4 regions of the Streptomyces sp. NPDC042201 genome follow, and region 1 is predicted to be linked to each of the others. Evidence: riboswitches for the same ligand, from Rfam matches in the RefSeq annotation. Region 1 holds a riboswitch; each other region holds the start of a gene.
What was found. A riboswitch is a leader RNA that binds a small molecule or an ion and turns the genes downstream of it on or off. The one in region 1 is predicted to bind cobalamin.
Positions count from the first base shown of each region.

Region 2: it holds a riboswitch for cobalamin, as region 1 does, so the genes downstream of both, ACZ6MZ_RS04995 (ribonucleoside-diphosphate reductase subunit alpha) here and cobN (cobaltochelatase subunit CobN) in region 1, are expected to answer to the same signal.
Region 3: it holds a riboswitch for cobalamin, as region 1 does, so the genes downstream of both, ACZ6MZ_RS32885 (cobalamin biosynthesis protein) here and cobN (cobaltochelatase subunit CobN) in region 1, are expected to answer to the same signal.
Region 4: it holds a riboswitch for cobalamin, as region 1 does, so the genes downstream of both, metE (5-methyltetrahydropteroyltriglutamate--homocysteine S-methyltransferase) here and cobN (cobaltochelatase subunit CobN) in region 1, are expected to answer to the same signal.

Region 1 covers NZ_JBVJDS010000017.1:70,564-74,496, reverse strand. Annotated here, with positions in the region: gene ACZ6MZ_RS31230 (precorrin-8X methylmutase) at 1-42, opposite strand, end outside; gene cobG (precorrin-3B synthase) at 63-1,568, opposite strand; cobalamin riboswitch at 1,791-1,939, shown strand; gene cobN (cobaltochelatase subunit CobN) at 1,974-3,933, shown strand, end outside.
Region 2 covers NZ_JBVJDS010000002.1:241,751-245,683, forward strand. Annotated here, with positions in the region: gene ACZ6MZ_RS04995 (ribonucleoside-diphosphate reductase subunit alpha) at 1-1,819, opposite strand, end outside; cobalamin riboswitch at 1,964-2,094, opposite strand; gene ACZ6MZ_RS05000 (GNAT family N-acetyltransferase) at 2,141-2,665, opposite strand; gene mctP (monocarboxylate uptake permease MctP) at 2,774-3,933, opposite strand, start outside.
Region 3 covers NZ_JBVJDS010000020.1:56,540-60,472, reverse strand. Annotated here, with positions in the region: gene ACZ6MZ_RS32900 (class II aldolase/adducin family protein) at 1-167, opposite strand, end outside; gene ACZ6MZ_RS32895 (inorganic phosphate transporter) at 336-1,607, shown strand; gene ACZ6MZ_RS32890 (hypothetical protein) at 1,647-1,874, shown strand; cobalamin riboswitch at 2,043-2,185, shown strand; gene ACZ6MZ_RS32885 (cobalamin biosynthesis protein) at 2,219-3,199, shown strand; gene ACZ6MZ_RS32880 (cobyric acid synthase) at 3,196-3,933, shown strand, end outside.
Region 4 covers NZ_JBVJDS010000013.1:104,071-108,003, forward strand. Annotated here, with positions in the region: gene metE (5-methyltetrahydropteroyltriglutamate--homocysteine S-methyltransferase) at 1-1,287, opposite strand, end outside; cobalamin riboswitch at 1,458-1,665, opposite strand; gene ACZ6MZ_RS28100 (enoyl-CoA hydratase/isomerase family protein) at 1,924-3,006, shown strand; gene ACZ6MZ_RS28105 (TVP38/TMEM64 family protein) at 3,014-3,718, opposite strand; gene ACZ6MZ_RS28110 (hypothetical protein) at 3,909-3,933, shown strand, end outside.

The DNA of each region.
Region 1 (3,933 bases):
CTGGCGGTATATCGCCGCGCCGTCCTTCTCGTAGTCGAACACTGTGGACACTGTGGTCTCGCTCATCTCGTCACTGGGGTGGTGCGTGCCGTCGTGGGTTTCCGAGCCGTCGCGACCGCTTCGGCGAGTTCTGGTCCTGTGGTGGCCCTGAGGAGATGTCCCCGCACCGAGATGTCGTAGCCGCCCTCGCCGGTCGCGACGACATCCACCCAGTTGCCCTGTGGATGGCCGCAGCGGCGGGCGCAGCCCGACCAGTAGACAGGCAGGTCACCGGGGTTGGTGGCGGGCAGGTCACCGGGGCGGGCTGCGGGCGGTCCACCGGGGCGGGTGGCCGTTACGGTTCCGGCCGCGTCCGCCCGTACATCCGTGAGTGCCTTCGCGCACCCGGGCCGACCGGTGCAGGCGCCGACGCCGTGCCAGGGGGAGTGGGGGTCCGTGATCAGCCCGGCGGTACGGAGGCGGTCCAGGAGGTCGTGGGCGGTGGCGGGGTCCAGGCCCGGCAGGATCACTCCGCGCCAGGGGGTCACCCGCAGGGTGCGGTCGTTCGTCCCGCGCTCGCCTGCCGACAGCAGCAGCCGCCACTGCGCGACGCTCAGCCGTCCCAGTGGGGCGTACACGGACAGCGCCACGGTCCCGTCGGGGGAGTGGACCAGCCCCGGGACGGGCGGCCCGGCTTCCGGCCGCGCCGCGTCCGCCTCGTACTCGGCGCCGTACTCGGCCTCGGGCTCCGCCCCGTACGCCGCCCCGGGCTCCGTCGTGTACCCCGCCCGGTACTCGGCCCCGTACCCCGCCCCGTACCCCGCTCCGTACTCGGCCACCGGCTCCGTCGCGATCCCGGCCGTCGCCAGCCCCGTGGTCACCGCCGCGTCCAGCCCATGGCCCGCGGGCAACTCCCGTACCCGCCAGGCGCCCGAGCCGCTTGCCGCCGCCACCGTGAGGAAGGTCTCCGCCGCCAGCAGAGCGGCGCGCGGGGCGTCGGCTGCGGAGACCCGCAGTCCTGACCCGTTCGCCCCGGTATGCAACACCGCTGATCCGTCCGGCTGTGCGAGCAACGTCACATCCGCGCCCAGGGCGGCCACATCACCGCGGCCGTCGTCCAGCGCGAACAGAAACCGCCCCGAGAGCGCCGTAGCGGCCTCGCTCGCGCACAGCAGCGCGTCCAGCTCCCGGGCCCACAACCGCACGTCCGCGCGGGGGATTCCGTCCAGTCCCGACAGGGGCGAAGCGACGACGTTCCGTACCCGCTCGTGCCGTTCCGAGGGCAGCAGGCCGGCCTCGTACAGCAGCTCCGCCAGCTCCCCGCCGCAGCTCTCCCCCAGCCCCCGCAGCTGGACGTTGCCCCGCGAGGTGATGTCCAGCCGGCCGTCGCCCAGCTGCTCGGCCGCCGTCGCCAGCGCCTCCGCCTGACGGTACGTCAGAAGCCCGGCGGGCAGCCGCAGTCGTGCCAGCCGGCCGTCGTCGGCGGCGTGCAGCCGGAGCGCTCCTGGGCAGGCGTCACCGCGCTCCCGGACGGGAGCTTCGTCCCGGTTCACGGGTGTTGGCGAGGTAGGCGGCATGGCGGCGAGCATACCCACGTACCCCCGCGCCCTCCCCGCCCGTTCCGGCCCCCGCCCGGCCGTCGGCTCCGGCCTCCGTTCAGCCTCCGTCCGGCCTCGGTCCCAGCTCCGGCCAGCTGTCGGCTCCAGCCTCCGTCCGCCGTTCTCCGGTTGTTCGCCCGGCCCCCGCCCGGTTGTTCACCCCGCCCCCGTCCGGCCGTTCGTCCAGGCGCCCTCCCCGCCGTGACCTGCAGCACTTACTATGCAGACGACGGGTCTTCAGGCCCGTCACCGCCATAGACGGCGTCAGGGGAGGAAGCCCGGTGAGAATCCGGCGCGGTCCCGCCACTGTGAGCCCGGCAGCAGCCGGGTGAGCCAGGAACTCCCGCCGTCTTCCTACCGCCCGGGGCGCGGACCCCGAGGAAGGCGAGACGCCGCATGATCCTGCTCCTGTCGACGTCCGACACCGATCTGCTCAGCGCCCGTGCGGCGGGCGGCCCGGTCCCGTACCGGTTCGCCAACCCCGCCCGGCTCGCGCTCGACGAGCTGCCCGCGCTGCTGGAGGGCGCCGACCTCGTCGTCGTACGACTCCTCGGCGGGCTGCGCGCCTGGCAGGACGGGATCGACCAGCTCCTCGCCGCCGACCGCCCCCTGGTGGTCCTCACCGGCGAACAGGCCCCTGACGCCCAGCTGATGGAAGCCTCCACGGTCCCCATCGGCATCGCCGCCGAGGCGCACGCCTATCTCGCCCACGGCGGTCCCGCCAACCTGGAACAGCTCGCGCGGTTCCTCTCCGACACCGTCCTGCTGACCGGCCACGGCTTCGAACCGCCCGCCGCCGCGCCCACCTGGGGACCGCTCCTACGCGCCCCCCGCCCGTTGGCGGGCGGCGGCCCGCTGATCGCGGTGCTCTATTACCGCGCCCATCACATGAGCGGCAACACCGCCTTCGTCGACGACCTGTGCTCCGCGATCGAGACGGCCGGCGGCCGGGCCCTGCCGCTGTACGTGGCCTCCCTGCGCGCCCCCGAGCCCGAGCTGCTCGACGCGCTGCGCGCCGCCGACGCCCTCGTGACCACCGTGCTCGCCGCGGGCGGCACGAAGCCTGCCGAGGCCTCGGCGGGCGGAGACGACGAGTCCTGGGACGCGGGCGCCCTCGCCGCCCTCGGCGTACCGATTCTCCAGGCCCTGTGCCTGACCGGATCGCGCAGCGCCTGGGAGGAGAGCGACGAAGGTCTGTCGCCGCTGGACGCCGCGGGGCAGGTCGCCGTGCCGGAGTTCGACGGCCGGCTCATCACCGTCCCGTTCTCCTTCAAGGAGATCGACGAGGACGGTCTTCCGGCGTACGTCGCCGACCCCGAGCGGGCCTCGCGCGTCGCCGGGATCGCCGTACGGCACGCCCGTCTGCGCCATATCCCGAACCCGGAGAAGCGCCTCGCGCTGGTGCTGTCCGCGTACCCGACCAAGCACTCCCGGATCGGCAACGCCGTCGGTCTGGACACCCCGGCCAGCGCCGTCGCCCTGCTGCGCCGGCTCCGTACCGAGGGCTACGACTTCGGTACGGAAGAGGTCCCTGGCCTGGCGTCCGGCGACGGCGACGAGCTGATCTACGCGCTGATCGAGGCCGGCGGCCATGACCAGGAGTGGCTGACCGAGGAGCAGCTGGCCCGCAATCCGGTCCGTATCCCCGCTGCCGACTACCGCCGGTGGTACGGGCAACTCCCCGCCGCGCTGCGGGAGTCGGTGGAGCGGCACTGGGGGCCGCCGCCCGGCGAGATGTTCGTGGACCGGAGCCGTAGTCCGGAAGGCGACATCGTCCTCGCGGCCCTGCGCCGCGGCAATCTGCTGATCCTGATCCAGCCGCCGCGCGGCTTCGGCGAGAACCCGATCGCGATCTACCACGATCCCGATCTGCCGCCCTCACACCACTACTTGGCCGCGTACCGCTGGATCCAGGCCGGCCGCGAGGACGGCGGCTTCGGCGCCGACGCCATGATCCACCTCGGCAAGCACGGCAATCTGGAGTGGCTGCCCGGCAAGAACGCGGGTCTTTCCGCCGCGTGCGCCCCCGACGCGGCGCTCGGCGATCTGCCGCTGGTCTATCCCTTCCTCGTCAACGACCCGGGCGAGGGCACGCAGGCCAAACGGCGCGTGCACGCCACGCTCGTGGACCATCTCGTACCGCCGATGGCGCGCGCCGAGTCGTACGGCGACATCGCGCGTCTCGAACAGCTGCTCGACGAGTACGCGGCGATCTCGTCCATGGACCCGGCGAAGCTGCCCGCGATCCGCGCCCAGATCTGGACGCTGATCCAGGCGGCGAAGCTCGACCACGACCTCGGTCTCGAAGACCGCCCGGACGACGACGGGTTCGACGACTTCCTGCTGCACGTCGACG
Region 2 (3,933 bases), on a different contig from region 1:
CGGTCGAGGCGACCCGGGCGCGCAGGGCGTCCCAGCGCTCCGGCCAGTTCAGCTCGACGTCGTAGTGGTCGGGGTGCAGCACCCCGCGCGCCGCGCGCGTCTTCGACCACGCGGGCGCCGGGCCGTTGCGCTCGGCGAGGTCGCAGGACGCCTCGTACGCCGCGAGCATGATGCGCTCGGCGATCCGGGTGGAGAGCGCGGCGGCCTCGGCCGAGTCGAAGGCCAGCCGCTTCTTGAAGAAGACGTCCTGGAGGCCCATCGCGCCCAGGCCCACCGGACGCCAGGTGGCGTTGGAGCGGCCCGCCTGCTCGGTCGGGTAGAAGTTGATGTCCACGACCCGGTCGAGGAAGGTCACGGCGGTACGGACGGTCTCGTCCAGCCGCTCCCAGTCGATCTCGCCCGAATCCAGCACGAACGCGCCGAGGTTGACGGAACCGAGGTTGCAGACGGCCGTCTCCCCGTCGTCCGTCACCTCCAGGATCTCCGTGCAGAGGTTGGAGGAGTGGACGACCTTTCCGGGCTCGGCCGTCTGGTTGGCCGTACGGTTCGAGGCGTCCTTGAAGGTCATCCAGCCGTTGCCGGTCTGGGCGAGCGTGCGCATCATCCTGCCGTACAGCTCCCGGGCCGGGAGGGTCCTGCGGGCCAGGCCCGCCGCCTCCGCCGCGCGGTACGCCGCGTCGAACGCGTCGCCCCACAGGTCGACCAGCTCCGGCACATCGGACGGCGAGAACAGCGACCAGACGCCGTCCGTCTCGACCCGGCGCATGAACTCGTCCGGGATCCAGTGCGCCAGATTCAGATTGTGCGTACGCCTGGCGTCCTCACCGGTGTTGTCCCGCAGCTCCAGGAACTCCTCCAGGTCCGCGTGCCAGGTCTCCAGGTAGACACAGGCCGCGCCCTTGCGCCGGCCGCCCTGGTTGACCGCCGCCACCGAGGAGTCGAGGGTCCGCAGGAAGGGGACGATGCCGTTGGAGTGCCCGTTGGTGCCGCGGATCAGCGAACCGCGCGAGCGGATACGGGAGTACGAGAGACCGATGCCGCCCGCGTGCTTGGAGAGCCGGGCCACCTGGTGGTACCGGTCGTAGATCGAGTCCAGCTCGTCCAGCGGCGAGTCCAGCAGATAGCAGGAGGACATCTGCGGATGGCGCGTACCGGAGTTGAAGAGCGTCGGCGAGGACGGCAGATAGTCCAGCCGGCTCATCAGCCGGTACAGCGCGGCGACCTCGTCCAGCGCGTGGGCGGCCGCGGCCGAGCCGGGCTCGGCGTCCTCGGCGAGGCCGGAGGCGACGCGCAGCATGAAGTGCTGCGGGGTCTCGACCACCTGGCGGGTGATCGGGTGCCTGAGCAGATAGCGGCTGTAGAGCGTCCGCAGCCCGAAGTAGCCGAAGCGGTCGTCGCCGGCCGGGTCGATCAGGCTGTCGAGGCGGTCCGCGTGCAGCGTCACGAAAGCGGCCGTACGGTCCGCGATCAGGCCCTCGCGGTGGCCGACGGCGACCGACGCGGAGAACGACACCGCGCCCTGCCCCGCCGCCTCGTCGGCGATGGTGCGGGTCAGCAGCCGGGCGGCGAGCCGGGAGTAGGCGGGGTCCTCGGAGATCAGCCCCGCGGCCGCCTCGGTGGCGAGCTCGCGCAGCTCGGCCTCGTCGGACCGGGCGTTACGGCCCCGCAGCGTGGCGGCGGCGACTCTGCCGGGGTCCGTGTCGGGCAGATCGGCGGTCAGGTCCGTCAGGGTCCGCAGCAACGCGGTCCCGGGTCCGTCGGCCACCTGCGCGGGGACCTCGGAGATGCCTGAAGCCGGATCGGCTGGCGCGATGGTCACGTGGTGCTCTCCCTCGCTCGGCTCTGGGCCGTCGGGAGGGGAGCGGGGGCGCGCACAGCCGTACGGCCCGCAGCCGGGCAGCACTGTGTACGGCGTCCACCGGCCCAGCCTCGAGGCCCGGACGTCTCGGCGTCCGGCTCGGTCGAACCGGACGTGCCGTCGGCAGGTGTTCGGACTCGCGGGTACGACAAAGCGCACCACAGCACACCGTTGCGGGACAGTTCCGGATTCGCACCGGATTCCCCTGCGTTGACAGCGAGGACGAGCATACATGTGGGGTGAGGACGGCGCGTCACCCCCCAGATGTTGTGTCGGCGGCGGTCAGCGGCCGGTGGCCGGAGGTACGTTGAGGTCCAGGGCGTAGGTGAGCAGGGAGAGCCCGGGGAAGGGCTCCCAGTCCCGTTCCGGGGTCCTGGCGAAGCCCAGGCGCTCATAGATCCGGTGGGCCTGGAGCATTCTGTCCTGGGTCGACAGCACGATCCGTATACAGCCCTCCATGTCCCGTGAGCGCGCCACACAGGCGCGGACGAGAGCCTCTCCGACGCCCCGGCCCCGGGCCGCCCGGTCGACCGCCAGCATCCGGAACTCGGTCTCGCCCGCGCGCGCCACATCGGCCCACGGCCCGCCTGCCGCGACAAAGGTCACCCCGCCGAGCAGCGTCCCGTCGGCGTCCACGGCGGCCAGCACCTCCGCCTCGGCCGCCCGGGCCGCCACGTCCCGCAGGGTGAGCAGATACGGGTCGTCCTCGCCGAAGTCCAGGAGGCCGTCGTCCAGATACCCCCGCGCGGTGATCTCCCCGAGCCGCGCGTACTCCCCGGGCTCGGCCACTCTGATCGTGAAATCCATGAGCCGATTGTGCGCCTTGGGTACGACAACGGGCCGCCGGGTTCCTCGCCCGTGCAGCGCGGGGGAGGACTCGGCGGCCCGTGGGCGGCTACGTGGCCCGGGTCAGGGTCAGTGCACGGGGTCTCCCGATGTGGCCGCGGGCAGCTCCACCTTGACGCCCGGGTCACCGGCGTCGGCCGTGTAGTCGGACGGGCTGGTCTCGTCGATGCCGTCCGGCGCCTTGGCCGCCCGCAGCACAAAGGTCAGCACCACGGTGATCACCACATTGAGCACGAACGCGGTGAGGCCGATGTAGCCGATCTCACCGAGCCCCGGGATCTCCTTGGACGAGCCGCCGAAGTGTGCCTGCGTCGGGCTGGCGACGCCGTACGCCGCGGCCGTGCCGTACAGCATGCCGGCGCCCCAGCCGATGAGCAGCGCCCAGCGGTGGAACCACCGGGTGAACAGACCGCCCACCAGCGCCGGCATCGTCTGGAGGATCCAGATGCCGCCCAGCAGCTGGAAGTTGATCGCGACCGTCTTGTCCATGGACAGGACGAAGGCCAGCGCACCCACCTTCACCAGCAGCGAGACCAGCTTCGACACCTTGGTCTCCTGCGCCGGAGTCGCGTCCGGCTTGATGAAGTCCTTGTAGATGTTGCGGGTGAAGAGGTTCGCCGCGGCGATCGACATGATCGCGGCGGGCACCAGCGCGCCGATACCGATGGCCGCGAAGGCCACCCCCGCGAACCAGTCGGGGAACATGGTCTCGAAGAGCTGCGGAATCGCCAGCTGCCCGTTGTCCACCTTGATCCCGGCGGCGATGGCCATGAATCCGAGCAGCGCCAGCAGCCCCAGCATCAGCGAGTAGAGCGGCAGTATCGTGGTGTTGCGCCGGATCACCTCGCGGCTACGGCTGGAGAGCGTCGCCGTGATGGAGTGCGGATACATGAAGAGCGCCAGCGCGGAACCGAGCGCCAGCGTGGCATAGCCCCACTGCCCGGCCTCGCCCGGCGCGAGCGCGCCCCGCGGCTGGCCGGTCGCCGGATTGGGCTGCGCGAACGCGTCACCCGCCTTGGCGAAGATGTCGTCGAAGCCGCCCAGTTTGATCGGGATGTAGATGATCGCCACGACGATCACGATGTAGATCAGGGTGTCCTTGACGAACGCGATCAGCGCGGGCGCCCGCAGCCCGGACGAGTAGGTGTACGCGGCGAGCACGCCGAAGGCGATCAGCAGCGGCAGGTCCCTGATGAACCAGTGGGTGTTCTCGCCGCCGCCGACGCCCA
Region 3 (3,933 bases), on a different contig from region 1:
TGTTCGTACGGCACCCCGCTCGGCGTGACCAGGACGAGTCCGCCGATCCGTACGGAGACATTGCCCGAGGTGCCGACGACCAGCCCCTCCGCCGCCGTCCTGCGGGCCGTGGCCACCAGGTCCTGCCAGGCCTGTTCGATCGCTTGCTGCCGCTGCTGACCGGTCATGGGGCGATCTTCTCAGGCGGCCCGGGCAGGGCCGTCACCGCTCCCGGCGCGCGCCGCGCGGAATGTCCTCACATGGGGTCACCGCAAAGACCTGCCTAGTTCATCTTCCGTTCACCCTGACTCCTTACGTTCACCGAGGCCACCGACGTCGAACGATTGCCTGGGTCAATGGAACACCTCACCCTGCTGCTCGCGATTGTCATCGTGACGGCGCTCGTGTTCGATTTCACGAACGGTTTCCACGACACCGCCAACGCGATGGCGACGACCATCTCGACCGGCGCCCTGAAACCCAAGATCGCGGTGGCCATGTCCGCCGTGCTGAATCTCGTCGGCGCGTTCCTGTCCGTCGAGGTCGCCAAGACGATCTCCGGCGGGCTCATCAACGAACAGGGCATCCAGACAGAAGTGATCTTCGCGGCGCTCGTCGGCGCCATCCTGTGGAATCTGTTCACCTGGCTGCTCGGCCTCCCGTCGAGCTCCTCCCACGCACTCTTCGGCGGCCTGATCGGCGCCACCCTGATGTCCGTCGGCGCCTCCGGGGTCAACGGCGGCGTCGTCGTCACCAAGGTCCTGATTCCCGCGCTCGCCGCCCCCCTCGTCGCCGGCCTCGCGGCCCTGCTCGCCACCCGGCTGACGTACCGGATCGGCCGCCGCACGGACGAGAAGGCCACCGCCAAGGGCTACCGGGCCGGCCAGATCGCCTCTGCGGGTCTCGTCTCCCTCGCCCACGGCACCAACGACGCGCAGAAGACCATGGGTGTCATCACCCTCGCGCTGGTGACCGGCGGTGTCCTCGCGCCGGGCTCCAACCCTCCGCTGTGGGTCATCGTCTCCGCCGGCGCGGCCATCGCGCTCGGCACGTACCTCGGCGGCTGGCGCATCATCCGCACCATGGGCACCGGCCTCACCGACCTCAAGCCGCAGCAGGGCTTCGCCGCCCAGACCAGCGCCGCGACCGTCATCCTGGCCTCCTCCCACCTGGGCTTCTCCCTCTCCACGACGCAGTCCTGCTCCGGCGCCGTGATGGGCGCGGGCCTCGGCCGCAAGGGCGGCGTGGTCCGCTGGTCCACCGCCACCCGGATGTTCATCGCCTGGGGCCTGACGCTGCCCGCCGCGGGCCTGGTCGCCGCCGGCGCCGAGTTCCTGACCGGTCAGGGCGCCTGGGGCGTCACGGTCGTCGCCGTCCTGCTCGTCGTGCTGTCCGGTGCGATCTGGCTCGCCTCGCGCCGCCGGCCGGTCGACCACACGAACGTCATCGAGACCGGCGGCGAGGCCGGCCCCGCCACGGACGCCGAGCCCGCGGGTGTGGTGACCACCGCCATCGCGGCCGTCACCCCGCCGCCCACGGCCGCCGCCGCGGCCGCGCAGGACCTCTCGACCACCATCCCGGCCCCCACGGGCCCCGCCGGCGAGCCGGCGCGAACCGCCACGGTGTAACGGCTCCCCCGCCGACCAGACCGCAAGGAAAAGGACCGCATGAACATCGACTGGGCAGCCCTCGGCTCCGTCTTCGGCGTCAGCCTCGTGGCCACGATCGGACTCGTGGGCCTGTTCACCCTGGGCATCGTGGGTCTCGCCAAGCAGGAGTCCGCCGCCACTCAGGGCGCCAACGGCTCGGTGGCACTGGCCCGCACGGGCGCCTACGCCTGCTTCGCGCTGTGCGCGGCGGCCGTGGCGTACGGCATCTATCTGATCGTCGCCTGACCCCTGAGCACAGTTCGACTACGACACCGTTCGACTACGGCAGTTCGACTATGGCTGGCCCCGGCGCACTTCGTGTGCGCCGGGGCCGGTTCCTTGTGGCCGGTGGGGAACACGCGTCGCGTGGGGCTGGGCACTCCGTCCCGTCGCAGGTCAGGGATGAGTTGACGGGTGTTTGCGCAGCGTGGTGGACTGCCGGGGCCATATACGGAGGCAGAAGAGGAAGCCGGTGCGAATCCGGCGCGGTCCCGCCACTGTCACTGGGAATCTCGTCCCCAGGAGCCAGGAACTCTCGCCGCCGCATTTCGTCGAGCCGGGGCGCGGACCCTGAGTGAGGACATTTCGCCATGCCTGGCCGCGGTTCAGCCGCCGAGCGGGTCTTCGCGTACGGCGCCACCGCCGGCCTCCTGTGCGACCGGCTGTTCGGCGATCCCCGACGGGGCCACCCGGTCGCCGCGTTCGGCAGGACCGCGGGGGCCGTCGAGCGGACGCTCTGGCGTGACCACCGCGGATGGGGCGCGCTGCACACCGTGGTGTGCGCCGGTGGCGCCGTCGGGGCCGCGGCGCTCGCCGCCCGGGGCGTACGGCACCGTCGCGCCGCCTCTGTGGCCCTGACAGCCGCCGCCACCTGGGCCGTTGTCGGCGGCACCTCGCTGGGGCGGGAGGCGCGGGCCATCGGCGGCGCGCTCGCCGCCGGGGACATCGAACGGGCCAGGGAGCGGCTGCCGCATCTGTGCGGACGTGACCCGCAGGCCCTGGACGGACAGCAGATCGCCCGGGCCGTCGTGGAGTCCGTCGCCGAGAACACCTCCGACGCCGTCGTGGGCGCGCTGGTGTGGGGAGCGGTCGCGGGGGTGCCCGGGCTCGTGGGCTTCCGTGCCGTGAACACCCTGGACGCGATGGTGGGTCACAAGTCCGCCGTGTACCGCCGGTTCGGCTGGGCCTCGGCCCGTCTCGACGATGTGGCCGGCTGGCCCGGCGCCCGGCTGACCGCCGCGCTGGCCGTGCTGGCCGGCGGCGATCCCCGGGGGGCCGTGCGGGCGCTGCGCGACGACGCCCGCCGCCATCCGAGCCCCAACGCGGGCCCGGTGGAGGCGTCGTTCGCCGGCGCGCTGGGCGTACGGCTCGGCGGGACGCTCACGTACGGCGGACGCGTCGAGCACCGGCCCGTGCTGAACGGCGAGGGGCGGCCCGTCGAGGTCGCGGACATCGAGCGGGCCGTGCGCCTGTCGCGCCGGGTGAGCGCGCTCGCCCTGGCGGCCTGTGTGGCCGGCCGGTTCGGCTGCGGCGCCCTGCGGCGGACAGCTTCGGGAAAGGGACGCCGATGAGTCGGGGCGGGCGCGGCGGCGGGCTGCTGATAGCCGGAACGACCTCGGACGCGGGGAAGAGCGTCGTCACCGCGGGCATCTGCCGGTGGCTCGTACGCCGGGGGGTGAAGGTCGCGCCCTTCAAGGGGCAGAACATGTCCCTGAACTCGTTCGTGACGCGCGAGGGCGCGGAGATCGGGCGGGCGCAGGCGATGCAGGCCCAGGCGGCCCGGGTCGAGCCGTCCGCACTGATGAATCCCGTCCTGCTGAAGCCGGGCAGCGACCGCAGCAGCCAAGTGGTGCTGCTGGGGCGGCCGGTGGGCGAGCTGAGCGCCAAGGGGTTCTTCGGAGAGCCCGGCGGACCATCGTCCCCCGGGGGAGCCCTGTACGGCGGCGGGCGGGCAGCCCTGCTCGGGACCGTCCTGGAGTGCCTGGAGGAGCTGCGGGGCAGCTACGACGCCGTGATCTGCGAGGGGGCGGGCAGTCCCGCCGAGATCAATCTGCGGCGTACCGACATCGTGAACATGGGCATCGCGCGCGCGGCGCGGCTGCCGGTGGTGGTGGTCGGGGACATCGACCGCGGCGGCGTCTTCGCCTCGTTCTTCGGGACGACCGCGCTGCTGAGCCCCGAGGACCAGGCGCTGATCGCGGGCTATCTCGTCAACAAGTTCCGGGGCGACGTGTCGCTGCTGGAGCCGGGTCTCGAGATGCTCCGCGGGCTGACCGGGCGGGCCACGCTGGGGGTGCTGCCGTGG
Region 4 (3,933 bases), on a different contig from region 1:
GGTGCGCTCGGCGTACGGCTGGTCCCGGCGGGCGTCCGCGGCGGTCACGGCCGCGGAGCGGGCCCGTACCGCGGGATCACGCGTGATCGCCGAGGAGGCCCGGGAGGCCAGATCGGCGCGGTTCGCCGAGAGCCGGGCCGCGATCGGTCCTGTGCCCCCGGCGAGACCGCGCGCGAGCGTGACGACCTCGTCGGTCTTCTGGCGGGCGAAGGCCAGCCACCGCGCGAGCTGAGGATCGAGCTCCCGCTCGGCCGCCGTGTCCAGTGGGACATGCAGCAGGGAGCAGGATGCCGACACATCGACCCGGTCGGCGAGACCGAGCAGCGTGGCCAGAGTGGTCAGCGAGGCCGCGAGATCGTTGATCCACACATTGCGGCCGTCCACCACCCCGGCGACGAGCCGCTTGCCGGGCAGACCGCCGACCGCCGCGAGGTCGCGGAGATTGGCGGCGGCGGGACCGGTGAAGTCCAGGGCGAGACCCTCGACGGGGGCCTTGGCCAGCACGGGAAGCGCCTCGCCGAGCCGGTCGAAGTACGACGCCACCAGCAGCCGGGGCCGGTCGGTGAGCGCCCCGAGCTCGCGGTAGGCGCGCGCGGTCGCGTTCAGCTCGGCGGGCGTACGGTCCTGGACCAGCGCGGGTTCGTCGAGCTGCACCCACTCGGCGCCGGCGGCCCTGAGATCGGCCAGCACCTCCGCGTACACCGGGAGCAGCCGGTCGAGCAGGGTCAGCGGCTCGAAGCCGACGGCCACACCCGGCGCGGGCTTGGCGAGCAGCAGATATGTGACGGGACCGACCAGCACGGGCCGGGCGGTGTGGCCGAGCGCCACGGCCTCGCGCAACTCGCCGACCTGCTTGGCCGAGTCGGCGCGGAAGACGGTGTCGGGGCCCAGCTCGGGGACGAGATAGTGGTAGTTGGTGTCGAACCACTTGGTCATCTCCAGCGGCGCGACATCCTGCGCGCCGCGCGCCATGGCGAAGTAGCCGTCGAGCGCGTCCGCCTCGACGGCGGCCCGGTGCCTGGCGGGGACGGCGCCGACCATGACGCTGGTGTCGAGCACATGGTCGTAGTACGAGAAGTCACCCGTGGGCACTTCACCGAGACCGGCACCGGCCAGCTGCCGCCAGTTGTCGCGGCGCAGCCCCTGGGCGGTCTCCCGCAGGGCTTCCGCGGTGACCCGGCCCTTCCAGTAGCCCTCGATGGCCTTCTTCAGTTCACGGTCGGGGCCCTGGCGCGGGTAGCCATGGACGGTGGACCGGGACGCCGCGGCTGCGGACTTGGGTGTCACGGGACTCTCCTTCGCGAGTCGTGCGGGAACGATCCCGGGTCGACCCGTGGGAAGCGAAGGAACGGAAGCCGGGGCGAAGCACACCGCGTCGCGCGCATGCCCGCCCGAGAACCGCCGACCCGCCCACGAGGTCACCGAGATCTCCGTGTGCGGTGCTCGCACACGGGCAGTGGCAGGTCTTCGGACTCATGGGCACGCCTCGTGGCCGTGACCGTACGTATCCGTACGGGTACGAAGCTCCTACTGGCCGTCGCTTCCCGGACGCGGTGCGTCCAGTGCGTATGACGGCGGTCGTTCCCACTCACCGCTGCGGGGCAGTCCCGGATTCCCACCGGGTTCCCTCTTACGACGCGTCTGCCTGGCGGGCAGGGCGAACCAGCTGCGTCCCCAGCGTAGACGAGTTGTTCCGAAGTAGCGTCGTCCGCCCGGAGGGCGGGCCCGGCGGTGTCCGGTGCGTGCGGTCGCAAGGCGCCGAGGTGCCCTCGTAGCGGAGCTACTAGGGCATTTCGGCAACGCCGCGTGCGTGCGTGCTGGGCGCCGCCGGGCAGACGGGACTTCGGAATGACTCGTCTAGAGCCACGGAGGGGGCGGGGACCAGCTAGATCCATGGAACGGACGTGTCCGATACTGGGGCGCATGCGTCGGATCACGGAAGGAACCAGCGAGAGCATGGGCCAGGACGGACCGGTACTGACCGGCAGGGCGGGCCGCACGGCCCACATCACGCTGAACCGCCCCCGCGCCCTCAACGCCCTCACCCACCCCATGGTGCTGACGATGTCCGCGGCCCTGGCGGAGTGGGAGCGGGACGAGAGCGTCGCCGCGGTGATCATCTCCGGGGCGGGTGAACGCGGGCTGTGCGCGGGCGGTGACATCCGCGCGATCCACGAGGACGCGCGCACCGGCGGCGGGGACGCCTCGACCGCCTTCTGGCGCGACGAGTACCGGCTCAACGCCCGTATCGCCCGCTACCCCAAGCCGTATGTCGCCCTGATGGACGGCATCGTGATGGGCGGCGGAGTCGGCGTCTCGGCGCACGGCAGCGTACGGATCGTCACCGAGCGCTCGGCCGTCGCCATGCCGGAGACCGGCATCGGCCTGGTCCCCGATGTGGGCGGTACCTATCTGCTGTCCCGCGCGCCCGGCGAGCTGGGAACGCATCTCGCGCTCACGGGAAGGGCGGTGGGCGCGGCGGACGCGCTGCTGTGCGGGCTCGCCGACCACTTCGTCCCCTCGGACCGGCTCGACGACCTGCGCGCCGCGCTCGCCGACGCGGACGTACGGGAGACGGTGCGCCGGTACGCGGGCTCCGCGCCGGAGGGCCAACTCGCCGCGGACCGGGGCTGGATCGACGCCTGTTACGCGGCCGATTCGGTGGAGGAGATCGTCGACCGGCTGCTCGGCGACGGCCGGCCGGCGTCGAAGGAGGCCGCGGAAACGATCCTGACCCGGTCACCCACCGCCCTCAAGGCCACCCTCGCCGCGCTGCGCCTGGCCCGCGGACTGACCACGCTGGAGCAGGTGCTCGACCAGGAGTACCGCGCCTCGTGCGCCGCGCTCACCACCCCTGACCTGCTGGAGGGCATCCGTGCCCAGGTCATCGACAAGGACCGCACGCCGCGCTGGTCGCCGAAGGAGCTGGCGCAGGTCACGGACGCGGAGGTGGAGCGGTTCTCCGCCCGGCCGCCCGGCGGTGACCTCGGGCTCGGCGCGGGCTGACGCGGACTCAGCGGCCGCCGAGGCGGTGGCGCTTGCGCCAGGCGAGCACCGCCGCGCCCAGACCGGTGAGGACGATGAAGCTCATCGCGAGCAGGAACGCCGGCGAGGTCGGGGACGACGCCTGGCTGCCCGCGACCACATAGGCACCGGTGTTGGGGATCGAACCGATCCCCGTCGCCAGCAGGAACGGCGTCCACCCCATGCGGGAGACGGCGGCGCAGTAGTTGGCCGCCGCGAACGGCACGCCGGGGAAGAGCCTGACCGCCAGCATCGACCGGAAGCCGTGCCGGCTGAGCTGACCGTCGGCCGCCTTCAGCCAGCGCCCCCGCAGCAGCGGACGCAGCGCCTCCTGCCCGAGGAAACGGCCGAGCCCGAAGGCGATCCCCGCGCCCAGCACCGTCCCCGCGAGCGCCGCGGGAAGCCCGAGCTGCGAACCGAAGAGCGCTCCGGCGGCGAGATTGAGCAGCGGACGCGGTACGAACGCGACGGCACACAGCCCGTACGCCACGGCGAACAGCACGACGGCGGCGCCGCCGCTGAGCTGCGTCGGCCAGCCGTCCGAGAGCAGTCTCTGCGGCTCGTACAGGAGCACAGCCGCGGCCGCCGCGCCCAGCACGACCACGAGCAGAGACAGACGCGACCAGGGCGAGAGCAGCGCCCTGGAGCAGCGGACAGCGAGGCCTGGGGACGGCCTGGGGACGGTGTCGAGCATTCGGGGAGACTAACCGACAAGCGTGTGTGATCGTCCCGACGACCGTGCGAAACCCCGTCATTCACGGCAAGACGCCACGCTCTCCGCACAGACCGGCCACAACCGCGGCGCCTTGAAGAACCTCCGCCCCGGTCGCCGGGCCGCGGAAAACCATTCGACGCGACGGTGGCCGTGGGCGAGGATCAGCGACATGTCCCGGTACGCCTTCCTCGCAG